One region of the Bacillus sp. GW823-FHT06A11 genome, then DNA from elsewhere that is predicted to be linked to it. Evidence: riboswitches for the same ligand, from Rfam matches in the RefSeq annotation. Region 1 holds a riboswitch; each other region holds the start of a gene.
What was found. Region 1 has a riboswitch for S-adenosylmethionine ahead of AC1Q8L_RS05060 (Na+/H+ antiporter NhaC family protein). Riboswitches for the same ligand answer to the same signal wherever they lie in the genome.

Region 1 (4,881 bases):
AGTTTGTTAATACTTCTGTAATGATATTTGTACGCGGTTTTTCTTGCATAGATTGTAATCGTTGTTTAATAACTTCCTGACGTGTATCTATGTTTGTTTGTAATTGTTCTATATGTTTCTTTTTGTCAGTAATTACTTGTTGTGTTTTGCTAATTTCTTTTTTTGTATCGTTTAATTCAGCCTCGTTTTTATTAATAGAAGTAGTTAATTCATCGATTTTTTTCTGTAATTCTTGAATTTCTTTTTCTATTTGTTCTTTCTCGACTGATTTATTTTGTAAGTCACTTTGTTTGCCTTCTAATTCAGATTGAATGTTAGATAATTTATCTTGATTTGTTTCAGCGTATACGGGTGAAAGTAACGGGGAAGCAAAAATCGTTCCTGCTGCTAAAACACTAAACGCTGCAAATTTCTTTTTCATAGTTGTCTGACTCCTTTCCCTATGAATGTTATATATCATAAGAAGAAGAGTGTCTATCGTTGTAATCATAATGTAAAGAAAACTTTATAAAATTGCTAAGTTTTGTCGGAATTTATCATTTTTCAACTTTAATTGTCATAGTACTTACATTTTATTTATGGCTGTAATAAAGGTATATTTTGGGATTTATCTGTAAAATACAGGAGGAAAGTAATAGTTTTTATGGGGTGAAATAGTACTTAGAAAGCTAATAAAACACTAGTAAGGAATCGTTCTCATGTGAGGTTTTCTAACATGGGTTTATTTTTTGTCAAGAAAATTATTTGCATTCGGGGAAAGTTATTTTGTTGTCAGATTTTAAATTTTGATTTATGATTTTTAACAGGGACAAAATGTAGTGAATTGTCGAATAATATGTAATACTCTTAATTTCTTAGTTTTATAGAGATAGAATGAGAGATAGAGTGACACATCGAAGAGGGGGTTACAACAAATATGAAAAGAATAGGACTTGCATGGCAAATATTAATAGGGCTTGCGCTTGGTATTGCGGTTGGGGCGATTTTCTTTGATAATCCAGCTGTTGTTAAGTACTTACAACCAATTGGTGATATTTTCATCCGATTAATTAAAATGATCGTTGTACCGATTGTTGTAGCAAGTATTGTTGTTGGGGTTGCTGGTGTTGGCGATGTTAAAAAACTAGGTCGACTAGGCGGAAAAACAATTCTTTACTTTGAAATTATTACAACAATTGCAATTATTGTTGGTCTATTAATAGCGAATATTTTCCAACCAGGAAAAGGCGTAAATATGGAGCAGTTAACAAAGACAGATATTTCGAAATATACACATACGACAGAGCAAGTACAAAGTCATTCATTTGCAGATACGTTTGTAAATATTGTTCCAACGAACATTATGAAGTCATTGGCTGACGGAGATATGCTTGCTATTATCTTCTTCTCTGTACTATTTGGTTTAGGTGTAGCAGCAATTGGTGAGAGAGGAAGACCAGTTCTTCAATTTTTCCAAGGTGTAGCTGATGCAATGTTTTATGTAACAAACCAAGTTATGAAATTTGCACCATTTGGTGTGTTTGCACTAATTGGTGTTACAGTTTCTACATTTGGTCTTGCTTCATTAATTCCATTAGGGAAATTACTAATTGTCGTATATGGAGCAATGATCTTCTTCGTCGTAGTTGTCTTAGGACTTACAGCGAAAATATTTGGAATTAACATTTTCCAATTCTTTAAGATTTTAAAAGACGAGCTGATCTTAGCGTATTCTACAGCAAGCTCAGAAACAGTTTTACCAAAAATCATGGAGAAAATGGAGAAATTCGGTTGTCCGAAAGCAATTACATCTTTCGTTATTCCGACAGGTTATTCATTTAACTTAGATGGATCAACTTTATATCAAGCAATTGCAGCTATTTTCTTGGCGCAAATGTACGGTATTGATTTATCTATTACACAACAAATTACATTATTACTTGTATTAATGGTTACATCAAAAGGTATCGCAGGTGTACCGGGCGTATCATTCGTTGTATTATTAGCGACACTTGGTACAGTAGGTATTCCACCTGAAGGTTTAGCGTTCATTGCTGGTATTGACCGTATTTTAGATATGGCTCGTACAGCAGTTAACGTTGTAGGAAACTCTTTAGCAGCTGTAGTTATGTCTAAGTGGGAAGGTCAATATGACGCTGAAAAAGGACAAGCTTATTTAAAAGAGATTTCTGAAAAGGGTCAAGCTGCTTAATTATAATATGAACAAGCTCTCACATAATATGTGGGAGCTTTTCTGTATATAGAAGAGGAGTATACATAATGAAACGTAAATATGGTGACGGTTCTTCGTGGAAAAGACTAATAGAAAAGAGTTATAGGCTTAAGCAAGTGGAAGAGGGAATGCTCGGAATACTGGATATAAAAAAGGTGAGAGAGCCTAGTTGTAAAGAATATGATGGTAAAGAAATTTGTATTGCAAGTGATGGGTATATGTGGGTTCAATATTTCATTAATGGAAAGAACTTTGCGATTACAGCTATGTTAGATGATAGGCACAATTTAGTGCAATATTATATTGATGTGACGAAAGAATATGAAATAGACGATCGTGGTTTACCGTATTTTGATGATTTATATTTAGATGTAGTATTATTACCTAGCGGTAAGGTGTATGTATTAGATGAAGAGGAGCTAGAGGATGCTTATAAAAGTGGCGATGTCACGAAGGAAGAGTATGAGTTAGCTTGGTACACTACGAAATGGATATTAGAAGCAATAAAAAATAGTGAATTTTATTGGATTTCAATATTGGAAGAAGAAATCGAAAAGTTAAAATGATTATTGTATTCAAATTTTTGTATAATTACCAAAAAAATCTATACAAAAAATAATTGACTTTTGTTTTGTAAGCGAGTAAAGTTAGGGAAGAAATTATTATTAAAAAATAAATATGAAACCTTCTTATAAAGAGAGGCGGAGGGACTGGCCCTACGATGCCTCGGCAGCGGACTCGATTTCAGAGTGCTGTGCCAAATCCAGCAAGCATGTGCTTGAAAGATGAGAAGAGCGTTTCTTATAGATGTATAAGACCTCTTCTCATCGGAAGAGGTCTTTTGTTATTCATTAGAAAAAGGTTGAAACTAGGGAGAGATGGTACTTTGAAAGAAACGAGAGGAAATGGTTTAGCTTTATTACCACTTGGGATATTTTTGGCGCTATTCATTGGTTCTGGAATTATTACAGGTGATTTCTATAAATTGCCGATACTTGTAGCAATTTCAATTGCTGTAGGAATCGCTTTAGTGATGAATCGTAAAGAAAGTTTTAATGTGAAAGTCGAGCGGTTCGCTAAAGGTGCAGGAAATCCGGATATTATGATTATGGTATTAATTTTTGTGCTTGCAGGTGCATTTTCTGAAACGGCTAAAGGAATGGGCGGAGTAGACTCAACTGTTAATTTAGCGTTAACTATTTTACCGCCAGGATTTATCGTAGCTGGAATCTTTGTTATTGGTGCATTTATTTCATTAGCAATGGGAACTTCAATGGGAACAATTGCAGCATTAGCGCCGATTGCTGTAGGTATTAGTGGTCAAACTGATATCTCAATTGCGCTTGCAATGGCTACTGTTGTTGGGGGAGCGATGTTTGGTGATAATTTATCATTTATTTCAGATACAACAATCGCAGCTGTTCGTTCACAAGGAACAGAAATGAAAGATAAGTTTAAAACGAATTTTTTAATTGTGTTACCAGCGGCTATTATTACAATTGTACTATTAGTAATAGTTACTTCAGGAAGTGACACGCAAATTAAAGCACATAGCTTTGATTGGATAAAGATTTTACCGTACGCAGGAGTACTTATTACAGCGCTACTTGGCTGGAATGTACTTATTGTATTAACTGGTGGAACTGTATTATCTGGTGTTATCGGTCTTATAGATGGAAGTTACACGTTAGAAAGTTTCTTTAAAAGTGTAACGACTGGAATGGGCGGTATGATGGAGTTAGTATTACTTGCTATATTAATTGGCGGTATGGTTGAATTAATCCAATATAATGGTGGTATTCAATATTTAATGAATGTATTAACACGTAATATTCGTTCGAAAAAAGGTGCGGAATTTGGTATTGCTGGTTTAGTAAGTATGACGAATATGTGTACAGCGAATAATACGATTTCGATTATTTTTACAGGCCCGCTTGCAAAAAATATTGCAGATCAATATGAAATAGACCCTCGTAAATCAGCGAGTGTATTAGATCTTTTCTCATGTTGTGTACAAGGATTAATTCCGTACGGTGCCCAAATGTTAACGGCAGCAGGATTTGCAGCGTTATCTCCGGTTGAATTGTTGCCATATGCATTTTATCCAATCTTAGTTGGAGTATGTGGGATTGTTTCTATTTTAATTGGATTTCCAAGATTTTCTAAAGTAGCTGAGAAAAAAGAGTATCATAAAACAGCTTAATTTAATATGAATGTTAGTAATTAAAAAAACGTGCAGAGAATAAACTCTGCACGTTTTTTTGCGTAAAGGGCTGAATATGACTCGGTCTTAAGTCTGAGTTAAAAACGGTTCTTAAGCTCGTTATGGAAAGATGAAAAAATAGTTAAGATAAGAGTATCAAATCGAAGGGAGGCAAGCACAAGATGAAACAATTTCTAGCGTTTATCGCAGCCGGTATTTTGGCTTTAATTGCTCTTGGTAGTCTTGCTGGTATTGTAGGATTCGCAATCGGAGCAGGAGTTGTATATTGGAGCTATAAATCATTTGTGCGAGCTAAGTCATTTTTTGGAAAGTTAGCTTGGGGTATTGTTGGTTTAATCGGTTTATCCATTGCGCTTTCTCATTCACCAGCATTAATCGGTATCGCTGCTTTAGTGGTTTTATACTACGGATACCGTGAGTGGAAAAAAGAAAAAGATGTAGTTGT
Region 2 (4,881 bases), on a different contig from region 1:
GTCAAGGTTAGGTGTGCTATTTGAAAGTGAAATTACATCATGTGCTTTATAACCTCGACGTGCTGAAACATCAGCGATTTCTTTTGAAAAAACAGCTAATATTTCAGCTTTGTTTTCATCTGTTAAAGAATAATTTTCATTTAAATGAGTAGGAAGTTTAGAAATATTCCATTTCTCATATAAAACGCCTTCCTCTTGTAGAAATTTAGATACTTCCACTTCATTTTCAATACGAGTATTTACTTCATGAATACGAATTTGCGCCATTAGAAACGCCTCCTTGAATTGATAATAGTTTTATATGAAATTGGAATAAAAACTCATAAGCTTCTAATCTCTTCTTTGCATCAAAGCTATCTCGGCCCCATACGGTAATACCGTGGTTACGGATTAATACCGCTCCCGAATCACCTTGTATATGCTTTCGGAAGTTTTCTCCAAGCGTTGGGATATGGGCATGGTTTTCGATAATAGGAATGTGAATTGTTGCCCCTTCTTCCCAAATATCGAGAGCTTTAATAATTTCTTGATTTTGAAGGGTAACTGCATCACTATATAAATTTGTGATGACATTATTATCAGTTGTATGAACATGAAGTACGCACCCGGCATTCGTATTGTTATAAATATGTGTATGCAATATTGTTTCTGCTGAAGGGCGTAATTCAGTCTCTAAAACGGGAACTCCTACATGATCTACTAATAGAAAATCATCTGGAGTGGTTTTTGTTTTATCTTTACCGCTTGCTGTAATGAGAAAAGTAAGTGGCTCATGACTAACTTTTATAGAAATATTACCACTTGTTGCTGGGAACCAATTTCGAGTTGTTAATTCTTTTTTTATCTCGCTTAAGTCATACCATTGACGAAAAAGTTGTTTCATGATTTCACCTCCAACAAATGTTTTAATTCATTTTGAATATCATGGAATGTTTCAAACGGTGTATAAGCAATATAATTCTCTTCACACTTTGTAATAAGGAAGTCACGAGCAAATACTTTATCTGCTTGTTTCGCAGCTTGTAAATCAGTAATTGAATCTCCAATCACAATATGGAAGTCATTCGTATCACTCAATTTACGGATGAGTGATGATTTACATAATCCGCAATGATTTTGACAATGATGATCACAAGGATGAGGCCAATTCACCGTAATGTATTCATTTGAAAAATCTGTTTCATTACAGTAAATTTGCTCTTTTGGAATGAGTCCTTGTAAGAGTGGATAGACGAAGAAATCCATTCCACCTGATATAACGTAAAAAGAAATGTTATTTTCATTTACAAATTGTATAAATTCATGAAAACCATTACGAATTTCAGCAGTTTCTATTAAAAATTGAATAATTTCATCGTGCAGATGAGTAGGTATTAATCGAAATAATTGAGAAACACCTTCTTGAATAGATAGCTCTTGTGATAAAATTCTATTCTTTACTTCTTCAGCTTCTGGTGGTGCGAATTTTTCCATAATGGACATAATGTTATCATTATTTGTAATCGTGCCATCGAAATCACAAAATACTTGAATACTCATAATTTCACCTCATGAGAGGGATTTCCCCATATTTGTAGTGCACTATGCAAATTTATGTCATCTACTTCATGGAGTGGTTTATTTTGCAAAGTAGCATCAATTGCAGTACGGAAAGCTTTACCACCGCCTTGCGCTCCATTTGGATGTCCATGTATCCCGCCGCCAGCATTAATAACAACATCTTTACCGAAATCTCGTACAATAAAGGGAACGAAACCAGGGTGAATACCAGCAGATGGAACAGAAAAGCTCTTCTTGAAAAATGCATCGTCTTCAGTTAAATATTTTGAGATAGCAAGAGCTTCCTCTTTTTCTAGCGCAACACTTCCGTATGGAGATGGGAATAATGAAAAGTCAGCCCCAGCATAGCGTAGTAGCTTTCCGAGTAATAATGGAGATGAAATTCCATATAACTTAGATGCTGAATAAGCACCACTTACAGCAGGGTGTGCCATAATAGGAACTGGGATTTCATCATCTTCTGCAAGTGATTGCAGTACATCTAGTCCGTAAGCAAATACGTTAAATAATAGAATATCAGCTCCAGCTTGCACTGCACGTTTCGCATTTTCTTTTAAATCAAAAGTTCGTCCTGTTAAATTTACGGCATATAACGTTTTATGTCCGTATGTTTCATATACGGATTGTAAAACTTCTTTTCCAGATACAATGCGTTTCGTAAGTGGTGTTAATGCATTTTCAAATAATATTTCATCATCTTTTACTATATCTACACCACCACTTGCTTGATCACGTAATTGCGTTTTTAAATACCCAATATTTCGTCCAATCATTCCTTTAAAAATACTCATTAAAAGGGGACGATCATGCACTTGTAAAAGGTTTCGAATCCCATCTATCCCGAATTTTGGACCAGGAAAATGTTCTTTCAATTCTTCTGAAAAAGTTAAGTCAATTAATTTTACTTCGCCATCAAGGGATAGCTTTCCAAATGTAGTCGTTAAAATTGCTGGTAAATCTGGACTGAAGTTTAATAACGGATATTCGATTTTAATAATTCCGCGTTCTACTTTTTTACGTAAATACGAATTCGTATGTTCATGTTCAGCTAATTCCTCAATATGAATGACGTTGCCTTTATGTTGCTTTAATTGTTCTTGCAATAATTGTGGCAAATGAGTCCAAGAGCCAATTGTTAAACCAAGAGCAATTTGCTCAGCTTTTTTTTCTAAGTTATGTGAATCATCATGGATTAAATACGTCGCTATAATTCCGCTCATTGTTATAACCTCCTAGTTAAATAAAAAAACCTCTCAGCTAAGGAGAGGTTTTTTTACAACCAGCTCCTTATCTGTCAGCATAATGCTGCGAGAATTAGCACCGTGTCTACGATTGTAGATCGGTTGCCGGGTTTCGTCGGGCTCGTCCCTCCACCTGCTCTTGATAAGAAGTATTTAGAAATGTTTAAATTTTTAAGATAACTGAATTTTGTCAGATATTTTTCATGTTGTCAATTACTTTTTGAAAAAATTTAATTTATCAATTCGATTAATGGCTTCTCGTAATCTATCTTCTGTATGCAAGAGACCAACACGGACATACCCTTCGCCATGTTCACCAAATCCAACACCAGGAGCAACTGCAACGTGTGCTTTTTCTAGTAAAATATCAGAAAATTGCTCGGATGTATAACCTTCTGGTACAGGAAGCCATGCAAAGAATGATCCGGTTGGAATGTCTACATTCCAACCAATTGAGTGACAAGCTGAAATAAGAGCGTTTCTCCGAGATTCGTAACTATTTACAAGATCTACTACACAAGACTGTGAACTTAATAGTGCTTCGCGAGCAGCATCTTGAATTGCACCAAAAATACTAACATACATATGATCTTGCAATAGGTTAATGGTTTCGATGACACTTTCATTTCCAACTGCAAAAGCAATACGCCAGCCAGCCATATTGAAAGTTTTTGATAACGTGTAAATTTCAATTCCTATATCTTTCGAACCATCTGCTTGCAAGAAACTAACAGGTTTTTGACCATCAAATCCGATAGCACCGTAAGCGAAATCGTGAACAACTAATATATTATGTTTATTAGCAAAATGAATGGTTGTATCAAAAAAATCTTTTGATGCAGTAGCACCTGTAGGGTTATTTGGATAGTTTAAAAACATTAACTTTGCCCGTTCAGCGATAGAGTCGTCAATTTTTTTATAATCCGGTAAAAAATGATTTTCTGCAATAAGCGGCATGGTTTCAAAGTGTGCCTTTGCTAAGGCAACCCCAGATAAATAATCTGGATAGCCTGGATCCGGAACGAGAATTGTATCACCAGGATTTGTAAAACAAATTGGTAATTCTACTAGTCCAGCCTTCCCACCAAACAAAATAGCAACTTCAGTTTTTGGGTTTAATTCGACGCCGTATTCACGTTTATAGAATGTAGTCACGGCTTCCTTTAAGCTTTCATGTCCGCGAAATGGCGGATATTTATGATGAATGGTCTTTTCGGCAGCATCTTGTAAAGCTTTTACGATATGCTGCGGTGTTGGTTGATCTGGATTACCTTGACCTAGATTAATAACATCGTGACCAGCTGCAACGACTTTGTTAACTTTTGCAACAAGTGAAGCGAAAAATTGTGTTGGCAATGATGTTACTATCTCAGAAGGTTGAAATAATTTCATACTTTCCACCTCTTTTGAAAGTTGTTACAATTCTAGTGACAAATGATATAATCTTTCCAGTATTTTGTAAAGAAAAAAATAAGAATGGGGCTGAAAAAATGAAAGTCGCATGTATTCAAATGGATATTGTTTTTGGAGATGTAGAAAAAAATATTGAGAATGCTAAAAATAAAATAAGCGAAGCTATGAAGGAAAGGCCAGATGTTATCGTCTTACCAGAACTATGGACAACAGGATATGATTTAACGAGACTTTCTGAAATTGCAGATAGGGATGGAGTGGAAACGAAAGAAAAGTTAATAGAATGGGCGAAGCAATATGATGTACATATTGTTGGTGGTTCTATAGCAAAGCAAACAGAGCAAGGCGTTACAAATACGATGTATGTTGTAAATAATGAAGGACAGCTAGTCAACGAATATAGTAAAGTACATTTATTTCAGCTTATGGATGAACATAAATATTTAATAGCCGGTAATGGTACGGGCGAATTTAAGCTGGATGATGTTGAATGCGCTGGAACAATTTGTTATGATATTCGTTTTCCAGAGTGGATGCGTGTCCATACTGCTAAAGGGGCAAAAGTATTATTTGTTGTAGCTGAATGGCCATTAGTTCGTTTAGCACATTGGCGTTTGCTATTGCAAGCAAGAGCAGTTGAAAATCAGTGTTATGTTGTTGCATGTAA
Region 3 (4,881 bases), on a different contig from region 1:
GATAACTATAGTTTTTTGCGTAATTTTCAGTGCGAGTAATTGTCTTTTCTCCAATAAATTTGCATAAGTGCTGTAAAAACGTTGCATCTTGTAATAAAAGTTGCTGACAATCTTTAAGAGGAAGTGCCAAACAAACACAATCTTCTAGTACTTCAACGGACTTAGTAATATTTTCTACTCCTATTAATCCTAATTCCCCTATAAAAGATGGTGCTTGAATAAAATTAATTAATGAAACCTTCCCGTTTTTATGACTCATATATATTTTTGCCTTCCCAGAAATTAAGTAATAGAGATAAGGGAGAGTATTTCCTTCGCTACATATCATCTCTTTCGTTTGAAAAGAATGTAGCTCTACATATGGCAAGACATGAAATGAAAATAGGGTATGGAATTGATGGATTTGCATGTATTGATAAATTTCTTCCTCATTTTTGCTGATTTTCATATTTTCACCTCTATTTATAGTATGAGATATCTCCTATTATCTTTACAAGAAGGAATGATACGATTTATGTAAATTTGTTTTTGTAGAAAAGAGAGTGTGATGAGTTTATGAAAAAATATAAAACATTGCTATTTGATGTAGATGATACATTATTAGATTTCCAAAAGGCTGAAAAAGTGGCTTTACGGGTGCTTTTTGAAGAGAAGGGAATCCCTTTAACAGACGAGATAGAGGCTCGTTATAAAAAAATAAATAAAGGTCTTTGGGATGCTTTTGAAAAAGGGGAACTATCACGCAATGAAGTTGTAAATACACGATTCTCTCTGTTGTTTAAAGAGTATGGAGAAGAAGTAGATGGAATATTATTCGAAAATAATTACCGTAACTACTTAGAAGAAGGAAATCAACTCATGCAAGGTGCGTTTGAATTTATAAATCAAATTCAAGGGGAGTATGAGTTGTATATAGTGACAAATGGTGTTTCTAAGACGCAAGATAAACGTTTGCGTAATGCAGGGTTACATTCATTGTTTAAAGATGTTTTTGTTTCGGAAGATACAGGTTTTCAAAAGCCGATGAAAGAGTATTTTGATTATGTTTTTGAACGGATTCCTAACTTTGCACCTGAAGAAGGGCTGATTATTGGGGATTCATTAAGCGCGGATATTAAAGGTGGATATGTAGCGGGAATTGATACTTGTTGGTTTAATCCAGAAAGGAAGTTAAATGATAGTGGGATTATACCGACATATGAAGTGCATAATTTTGAGGAGTTAGAAGCGTTATTAAAGCAGCATGTGTAATAAAAAAATAGACAGTGGAGCTTTCGTCTCCAATGTCTATTTTTGTTAATTTGTATTTTCGTTATGTTTTGGGAGTGGAAAGGCATTCCCGATAGCAGCTGCACCAAGCATTGGCAATAGTAAATTAAGCGGGAAAAACATAAGTAATAGTAATGTTATAGCTATTGGCTTTCGTAACGCATAGCTCGAAATTGCTGTCGTTACGATAGCAACGGATGCTACTGGATCTATAGGAAGAATAGATGCTATAGCGTATCCAATACTTGATCCGGAAAATATAATTGGGAATATATGTCCACCCCGCCACCCTGTGTTCAAACAAACGGCAGTAATACACAACTTTAAAATCCCTGAAAGAAGTAGTATCCAAAAAGATAAATGGCTCCATTCAACAACTAACTCTTTTAATTGATGTTCCCCTGAAAATAATGTGTACGGAAGAAAAGTTCCTGCAATTCCTAATAAAATGCCACCGATAATTCCGAGTGTCAGCTTGTATTCCCTAAAAGGGTGAATTAACTTCTCTAATGTGAATTCTAACTTGAAATAAAAGAAACCAACTATAGCACCTATACTAGCAAGTGGAAGAAATGCGATCCATTCATTGAAAGAAAGTGCACCTTCCCCGAAATCAACAATAAAGGATCCACGATTATCGAGTTTACTCAGTAGTAAATAAACAGAAAAACCTGCGAAAGTAGTAGCTAAGTATACAATTGCCTTTTTTCCTTTAGAAAAAGCAGCAATTTGTTCCCCCTCATTTTCATTCGGTGCTAAATAACCGAATAATGGTGCGTTAAAAATGACACTTAAAGTAGCGCCAATTCCAATCTCGGTTAGCTCATTCATACCCTTTAAGGCAAATTTAAAGCGATCCCCTACCCATGTGCACAGTCCGCCTATAATTCCAACTAGTGCGGCTTCTGGACCAAGACTAGCTCCGAAAATTAAAACAATAATCGCTGTTAAAGTAGCCTGATGGACAAAGCGATATTCGATTCGACCAGTTTTTTTATATTCAGTCATCACTTCAGGCATAAGGCGTGGATATATACCGAAATATTTTTGTGATAGACCAACGAGGACCCCGCCAATTATTGTTACGCAAAGGGTGTAATAAGAGGGATAAGAGAGAACTTCAGGCAGGTATCTCCAAATAAAGTGGATTCCAATATTTATTGTGACTAAAAATAACCAGACTGTAGCTCCTACTATAGATCCTAGAAGAATGCCATATAGAGCAAGTATGTACTGCATATCTTTTTTATTTGTCATGTTATACCTCCGTTATGTAAATCTCAGTAGGGAAAAAGTGAAATATACTAGTGGAAAATGGATTGAATATATATAGTATCTTTTTGAGAGGACCGCCTATTCAACATATAGGCTGAATTTTAGAGAATTTGAATTTATAGGTTAAATTACTTATTTAATTTTATAGACTGATTTGAGTTTTTTAAAGGTCTTTTTTGAAATAGACTAGAATATATTTCTTTTGTTGCTTTATATGAAACTGTTAACATTTATTTTAGAACATTCAGAAAAACTGTTTGACATTAGGAAATTATTGCTATAAAATCAACGGTAATTGCATAGTCTTATCAAGAAAAGGTGGAGGGACAGGCCCGATGAAACCTTGGCAACAGCCGTATAACGGAATTGTGCCAAATCCTGCAGGTAGTAATCCTGAGAGATAAGAAAGAGCCTTTAGAGCGTGTTTTCAAACTGCTCCTTTCTTGTTTTCAGGAAGGGGGCAGTTTTTTATTTTGTATAAAAGAAAGGAGAATGAGAGATGGGAGAATCATGGGGAAAAGGAACGATTTGTGTGCAAGGTGGCTATACGCCAAAGAATGGTGAACCACGTGTTTTACCACTTTATCAAAGCACAACGTATAAATACGATACTTCGGATGATTTAGCAGCTCTATTTAACTTAGAGGCAGAAGGATATATTTATACGCGTATTGGAAACCCTACTCTAGCCGCATTTGAGCAGAAGTTATCAGATTTAGAAGGCGGTGTAGGAGCTGTTGCAACGGCTTCTGGGCAAGCAGCTATTATGCTCGCAGTTTTAAATATTTGTAGTAGTGGGGATCATTTACTTTGCTCTTCAACTGTTTACGGGGGAACGTTTAATTTATTTGGGGTGAGTTTACGTAAGCTTGGCATTGATGTTACGTTCTTTAATCCAAATTTAACGGCAGATGAAATTACGGCACTTGCTAACGATAAGACGAAACTTATCTATGCAGAATCATTAGGAAATCCAGCGATGAATGTTTTAAATTTCAAAGAATTTTCAGCTGCCGCTAAAGAATTAGAGGTACCTTTTATCGTTGATAATACATTAGCAACTCCTTATTTATGCCAAGCGTTTGAATATGGGGCAAATATTATTGTTCATTCTACGACTAAATATATCGATGGGCATGCGAGCTCTTTAGGCGGTATTGTAATTGACGGTGGAAACTTTGATTGGACAAATGGAAAATATCCTGAGCTTGTTGAACCAGATCCAAGTTATCACGGTGTAAGTTACGTTCAAAACTTTGGTGCAGCAGCATATATTGTGAAAGCACGTGTTCAACTATTAAGAGATTATGGAAATTGTATGAGCCCATTCAATGCATATATTAGCAATATTGGCTTAGAGACTTTGCATTTACGAATGGAGCGTCATAGCGAAAATGCTCTGGCAGTTGCTAAGTGGCTTGCTAATCATGAACGTATTGAATGGGTGAATTATCCGGGATTAGATAGTAATGAAAATTACTCGTTAGCACAAAAGTATTTGAAAAAAGGTGCTAGTGGGGTTTTAACATTTGGTATTAAAGGGGGATTAGAAGCAGCAAAAGAATTTATCGCAAATGTAAAACTAGCAACTCTTGTAACGCACGTAGCTGATGCACGAACTTGCGTTATACATCCCGCTAGTACGACGCATAGACAATTAAATGCTGAAGATCAGCGTTTAGCTGGTGTTACATCTGATTTAATTCGTTTATCGGTTGGTATAGAAGATGTTTCTGATATTATTGCAGATTTGGAAGCAGCTCTAGTTGGAGGCAAAACACATGCCGATCATAATTGATAAAGATTTACCGGCTCGCAAAGTGTTGCAAAAAGAAAATATTTTTGTAATGACGAAGGAGCGAGCAGAAACACAAGATATACGCGCTTTGAAAATTGCTATATTAAATTTAATGCCAACGAAGCAAGATACAGAGGCACAATTACTTCGCTTAATTGGAAACACACCGTTGCAATTAGATGTTCATTTACTTCATATGGAATCACATCTGTCTCGTAATGTAGCGCAGAACCATTTAACGAGCTTTTATAAAACGTTTCGTGATATTGAAAATGAAAAATTTGATGGGCTCATTATTACAGGAGCACCAGTTGAAACTCTTTCTTTTGAAGAAGTAGATTATTGGGAAGAGCTTAAACGTATTATGGAGTATTCAAAAACGAATGTAACATCTACGCTCCATATTTGCTGGGGGGCACAGGCTGGTTTGTACTATCATTATGGTGTTCCAAAGTATCCCCTTAAGGAAAAAATGTTCGGTGTATTTGAACATGAGGTTTGCGAGCAACATGTGAAATTGTTACAAGGATTTGATGAAT
Region 4 (4,881 bases), on a different contig from region 1:
CAGCATTACGTGTTACAGCATGGTCTGCATTAGTGGGTGCGATTCCGCTATTATTGTTAAGTGGTCCGCATGTGTTTGTCAGGCCATTTCACATTACTCACGGAATGACACTATTTGCTTTACTATATTCTATTTTCTTTGTCACAGTATTTGGTCTAGTAATGTGGTATGTTGGTGTTCAAAAAATTGGGGCGTCACATACGATGGTATATATGTATATAACGCCGCTTGTAGCTGTTTTATTTGCAGCTGTCTGGGCAAATGAATATGTATCGTTTCAACAAATCATCGGTGGAATTATCATTTTTGTCGGTCTATGGTTTGTGAAATCGGAGAAAGTAAAAGTTCATTCTATTGCAGGGGAACCTATATCAAAATAGGAAAACAGATCACCTATGATCTGCTTTCCTATTTTTTTATTTTTGGTAAGAAGATGAGAAATAAGATAGCAGTAATAAGTGGAATTAAGTTTAAAAATGGAATACGGAAGAGTGTAATAAGAATAATACCTGGAAGAAGAACACCGAGGACAGCGTAAAAAATGCTATGGTTTTTCGTGTACCAATACAACGAAAGTCCGATAAGTGCAGGGATAATGAGATGAATGAGAGCCATTAAAAAATAAATCATTAGACGCCCCCTTTATTTGTGTGCTTATTACATCATATCCGTATGTTCATAAATTGATATCATTTTTTTCATAAATGGACGAAAAAAGTTTGAAAAACCGTCACAAAATATGAGAATATAATGTTTGAAATCTTGTATAATATTATTTTCTAAAAGCATTTAAACAACATAAACATACTGTTTATGTTGTTTTTAATTTGAGTGAAATGGATGTAAGGAATATGAATTTGAAAGAAATTTTTTGTTGGATAGATAAGAACGAATGAAGAGAGGTACAGCATGATTAGTATGTCACTAAGATCATTTAAAATCCAATCGTATTATATACTAGGTATTTTGTTACTAGGTTGGATGTTAACACCGTTTTCAGCACACTTTTTAGGCGCTGGAATTGGGCTTATTGTAAGTATGTATTGCGTTTGGCTTCTAGGGAGAAGAATTGAGAAGCTTGGAGATAGTATTGTAAAGAAGACGAAAGCACCGACACTCGGTATGTTTAACCGTTTTGCAGCTGCCATTTTGGGTGCTATTATTATGTACGAAATTGAGCACCACATGGTTATGTGGGCATTTGCAGTAGGGATTATGGGTGGTTATTTCTTAATCGTTGTGAATTTAGGATACTATAGCATGAAAGATGAGAAAGAACTAACAAAGAGCTAAAAGAGATAAAAAGATAAAAGACTTCTTTTTAGATGGAATAGATGATCCAGCCACAAATAGAAGCGGTCAGGGCCTTTTTTAACCCCATACGATGTGAAACTCGAGAGATGTAGCGAGTAGTGATATAATGTATATATTCGAAGCTGTAATTTTATAATCTAGGTCACAGATGAAGAGATTAGCATTTCACTTTATATAAGATATAGAAAGAAGCTTACGTTTTCACGTAAGCTTCTTTTTTATGTAAGTGTGTGTAACCGTTAAGCCGCATTGGGTTTTGTCGGTGAGTACGCGAAACTTTACGGTTACACGACACTTATTCATATGAGTAAAGGGTTATTCCAACAGAAAGTTTTAATTTAAGCGATTGGACCGCCTAAGTTAATGATATCTTCAGAAACGCTTTCGAACTTTTTGAAGTTCTCTTTGAATTCATTTGCAAGCTCGATTGCTTTTGCTTTGTAAGCAGCTTTATCAGCCCAAGTTTGTTCAGGCATTAACACTTCGTCAGGTACACCTGGTACGTGAAGTGGAACTTCAAGACCGAAGATGTCATGTTTAGCTGTTTCAGTTTTTGCAAGTTCGCCGCTTAATGCTGCTTGAATCATTGCACGAGTATAACCTAAGTTCATACGTTTACCAACTCCGTACTCGCCGCCAGTCCAGCCAGTGTTTACTAGGAATACTTTCGCATCGTGTTTCTCGATTTTTTCACCAAGCATTTCAGCGTAGCGAGATGCATCAAGTGGTAAGAATGGTGAACCGAAGCAAGTTGAGAATGTAGCTTGCGGAGATGTAACGCCGCGCTCTGTTCCTGCTAGTTTACTAGTGTAACCACTTAAGAAATGATACATAGCTTGCTCTTTTGATAACTTACTGATTGGAGGCAATACGCCAGATGCATCAGCAGTTAAGAAAATAATTGTATTTGGGTGTCCAGCAACACTTGGCAGTACGATATTGTCGATCGCATGCATAGGGTATGCAGCACGAGTATTTTCTGTTAAAGTAGTATCGTTGTAGTCGGCGATACGCGTTTGGTCATTAATGATAACGTTTTCTAAAACAGATCCAAATTTGATTGCATCGAAAATTTGTGGTTCTTTCTCGTGAGAAAGGTTTACACATTTTGCATAGCAACCGCCTTCAATATTGAATACACCGTTATCAGACCAACCGTGCTCATCATCACCGATTAATTTACGGTTTGGATCAGCAGATAATGTTGTTTTACCTGTTCCAGATAAACCGAAGAATAGTGCTACGTCGCCTTCTTCACCTACGTTTGCAGAGCAATGCATAGAAAGGATATCTTGTTCAGGTAATAAGAAGTTCATAATAGAGAAGATTGATTTTTTCATTTCTCCAGCGTATTCTGTACCACCAATTAGTACGATACGTTTTTCGAATGAAACCATAATGAATGCTTCAGAGTTTGTACCGTCAACAGCTGGATCAGCTTTGAAATTCGGTGCAGAAACAATTGTGAACTCTGATTCATGAGTTGTTAATTCTTCTTCAGTTGGACGAATGAATAATTGATGTACAAATAAATTGTGCCATGCATATTCGTTAATAACTTGAATTGGTAGGCGGTAATTGCGGTCAGCGCCTGCAAATCCTTTGAAGACGAATAACTCTTCTTTTTCTTTTAAGTATTCTAAAACTTTAGTATATAATTTATTAAAATGTTCTTCAGAAATCGGTTGGTTCACAGCTCCCCAAGCAATTTTGTCAGCAACCGATGCTTCTTTCACAATAAATTTATCTTTAGGAGAACGTCCTGTATATTTTCCAGTTGAAGCAGAAACGGCACCAGTCGAAGTTAATTTCCCTTCATTTCGCATTAATACTTTTTCCACTAATTGCGGAACACTTAGTTGAATCTGTGCATTGCTTCCGTTCAATAATTCGTGTAAACCAATTTGGACATTCACAGTACTCATATTTATATACCATCCTTTTCATTTAATGAAATATTTCTCGTAATCCCCAACAAGAGTATAACACAATTATATAAATAATGTATACTATTTATTTCTTTTTGTTTGTGTGAATGTATTATTTCCCTATTAATATTTCATTTCAGGCGTATTGAGAAAAACTTTCAGGAAAATGTGAATATTAATTGACAAATGAATATCATTTCTTTAGTATAGGTTGGGACGGATACTCTCTTATCCCGAGCTGGCGGAGGGACAGGCCCGATGAAGCCCAGCAACCTCACTTGTATTGATAAATGCAGGTGAATAGGTGCTAAAACCTGTGCGAGGCTACAGGTCTCGAACGATAAGAGCGAAGGGCAAAAAGCAGTATGCAAGTAGCAAATTAAACCTTTCCTCTATGTAAAGTAGGAAAGGTTTTTCTGTATGCTTGTGTGGGAGAATAAATGTATGTCGCAGTTTGTGGCAAATTAAGGATGAGTTCCGTACAATATATACAATTACTGTAGGGAGGTTTACCACATGACAAAAAAACGTCATCTGTTCACATCTGAGTCTGTAACTGAAGGACATCCAGATAAAATTTGTGACCAAATTTCTGATTCAATTTTAGATGCGATCTTATCAAAAGACGCAAATGCACGTGTAGCTTGTGAAACAACTGTAACAACTGGTTTAGTATTGGTAGCGGGGGAAATTACGACTTCTACTTACGTAGATATTCCAAAAATCGTTCGTGAAACAATTCAAGGCATTGGTTACACACGCGCAAAATACGGATTCGATGCAGAAACTTGTGCTGTTTTAACATCTATCGATGAGCAGTCTGCTGACATCGCTATGGGTGTTGACCAAGCGCTAGAAGCACGCGAAGGTCAAATGACTGACGCTGAGATTGAGGCAATTGGTGCAGGAGACCAAGGTTTAATGTTTGGTTTCGCATGTAATGAAACACAAGAGTTAATGCCACTTCCAATCTCGCTTGCTCACAAATTAGCTCGCCGTTTAACTGAAGTACGTAAAGATGATACATTATCATACTTACGTCCAGATGGAAAAACGCAAGTTACAGTTGAGTATGATGAAAATGGTAAACCAGTACGTGTTGATACTATCGTAATTTCTACACAACATCACCCAGATGTTACATGGGAAGAAATCGATCGCGACTTAAAAGAGCACGTAATTAAAGCTGTAGTACCAGCAGAATTAATGGATGGAGAAACGAAATTCTTCATTAATCCAACTGGCCGCTTCGTAATTGGTGGACCACAAGGTGATGCTGGTTTAACAGGACGTAAAATCATCGTTGATACTTACGGTGGATACGCTCGCCATGGCGGCGGTGCATTCTCTGGTAAAGATGCAACAAAAGTTGACCGTTCTGCAGCATATGCAGCTCGTTATGTTGCGAAAAACATCGTAGCAGCTGGTCTTGCTGACAAAGCAGAAGTACAACTTGCATACGCAATCGGTGTAGCACAACCAGTATCAATTTCAGTTGATACATTCGGCACAGGTAAAGTATCTGAAGACGTACTAGTAGAACTAGTTCGTAACAACTTCGATCTTCGCCCAGCTGGTATTATTAAAATGCTAGACTTACGTCGCCCAATTTACAAACAAACAGCAGCTTACGGCCACT

Region 2: linked by a shared signal. The riboswitch ahead of mtnW (2,3-diketo-5-methylthiopentyl-1-phosphate enolase) and the one ahead of AC1Q8L_RS05060 (Na+/H+ antiporter NhaC family protein) in region 1 are both predicted to bind S-adenosylmethionine.
Region 3: linked by a shared signal. The riboswitch ahead of AC1Q8L_RS19750 (bifunctional O-acetylhomoserine aminocarboxypropyltransferase/cysteine synthase) and the one ahead of AC1Q8L_RS05060 (Na+/H+ antiporter NhaC family protein) in region 1 are both predicted to bind S-adenosylmethionine.
Region 4: linked by a shared signal. The riboswitch ahead of metK (methionine adenosyltransferase) and the one ahead of AC1Q8L_RS05060 (Na+/H+ antiporter NhaC family protein) in region 1 are both predicted to bind S-adenosylmethionine.

What each region holds. Positions count from the first base shown of each region.
Region 1 is NZ_JBXAHS010000001.1:1,024,947-1,029,827, reverse strand. It holds gene AC1Q8L_RS05075 (murein hydrolase activator EnvC family protein) at 1-421, opposite strand, end outside; gene gltP (glutamate/aspartate:proton symporter GltP) at 917-2,191, shown strand; gene AC1Q8L_RS05065 (ribonuclease FAU-1 family protein) at 2,260-2,778, shown strand; SAM riboswitch class I at 2,899-3,004, shown strand; gene AC1Q8L_RS05060 (Na+/H+ antiporter NhaC family protein) at 3,099-4,415, shown strand; gene AC1Q8L_RS05055 (lmo0954 family membrane protein) at 4,598-4,881, shown strand, end outside.
Region 2 is NZ_JBXAHS010000002.1:722,117-726,997, forward strand. It holds gene AC1Q8L_RS12345 (1,2-dihydroxy-3-keto-5-methylthiopentene dioxygenase) at 1-267, opposite strand, end outside; gene AC1Q8L_RS12350 (methylthioribulose 1-phosphate dehydratase) at 245-883, opposite strand; gene mtnX (2-hydroxy-3-keto-5-methylthiopentenyl-1-phosphate phosphatase) at 880-1,539, opposite strand; gene mtnW (2,3-diketo-5-methylthiopentyl-1-phosphate enolase) at 1,536-2,780, opposite strand; SAM riboswitch class I at 2,845-2,950, opposite strand; gene AC1Q8L_RS12365 (pyridoxal phosphate-dependent aminotransferase) at 3,015-4,193, opposite strand; gene AC1Q8L_RS12370 (carbon-nitrogen family hydrolase) at 4,208-4,881, shown strand, end outside.
Region 3 is NZ_JBXAHS010000004.1:94,942-99,822, forward strand. It holds gene AC1Q8L_RS19735 (transcriptional regulator YeiL) at 1-448, opposite strand, end outside; gene AC1Q8L_RS19740 (YjjG family noncanonical pyrimidine nucleotidase) at 556-1,251, shown strand; gene AC1Q8L_RS19745 (chloride channel protein) at 1,297-2,526, opposite strand; SAM riboswitch class I at 2,847-2,951, shown strand; gene AC1Q8L_RS19750 (bifunctional O-acetylhomoserine aminocarboxypropyltransferase/cysteine synthase) at 3,044-4,342, shown strand; gene metA (homoserine O-acetyltransferase MetA) at 4,326-4,881, shown strand, end outside.
Region 4 is NZ_JBXAHS010000002.1:56,611-61,491, forward strand. It holds gene AC1Q8L_RS08730 (DMT family transporter) at 1-380, shown strand, start outside; gene AC1Q8L_RS08735 (hypothetical protein) at 409-630, opposite strand; gene AC1Q8L_RS08740 (ATP synthase subunit I) at 910-1,293, shown strand; gene pckA (phosphoenolpyruvate carboxykinase (ATP)) at 1,653-3,239, opposite strand; SAM riboswitch class I at 3,468-3,589, shown strand; gene metK (methionine adenosyltransferase) at 3,759-4,881, shown strand, end outside.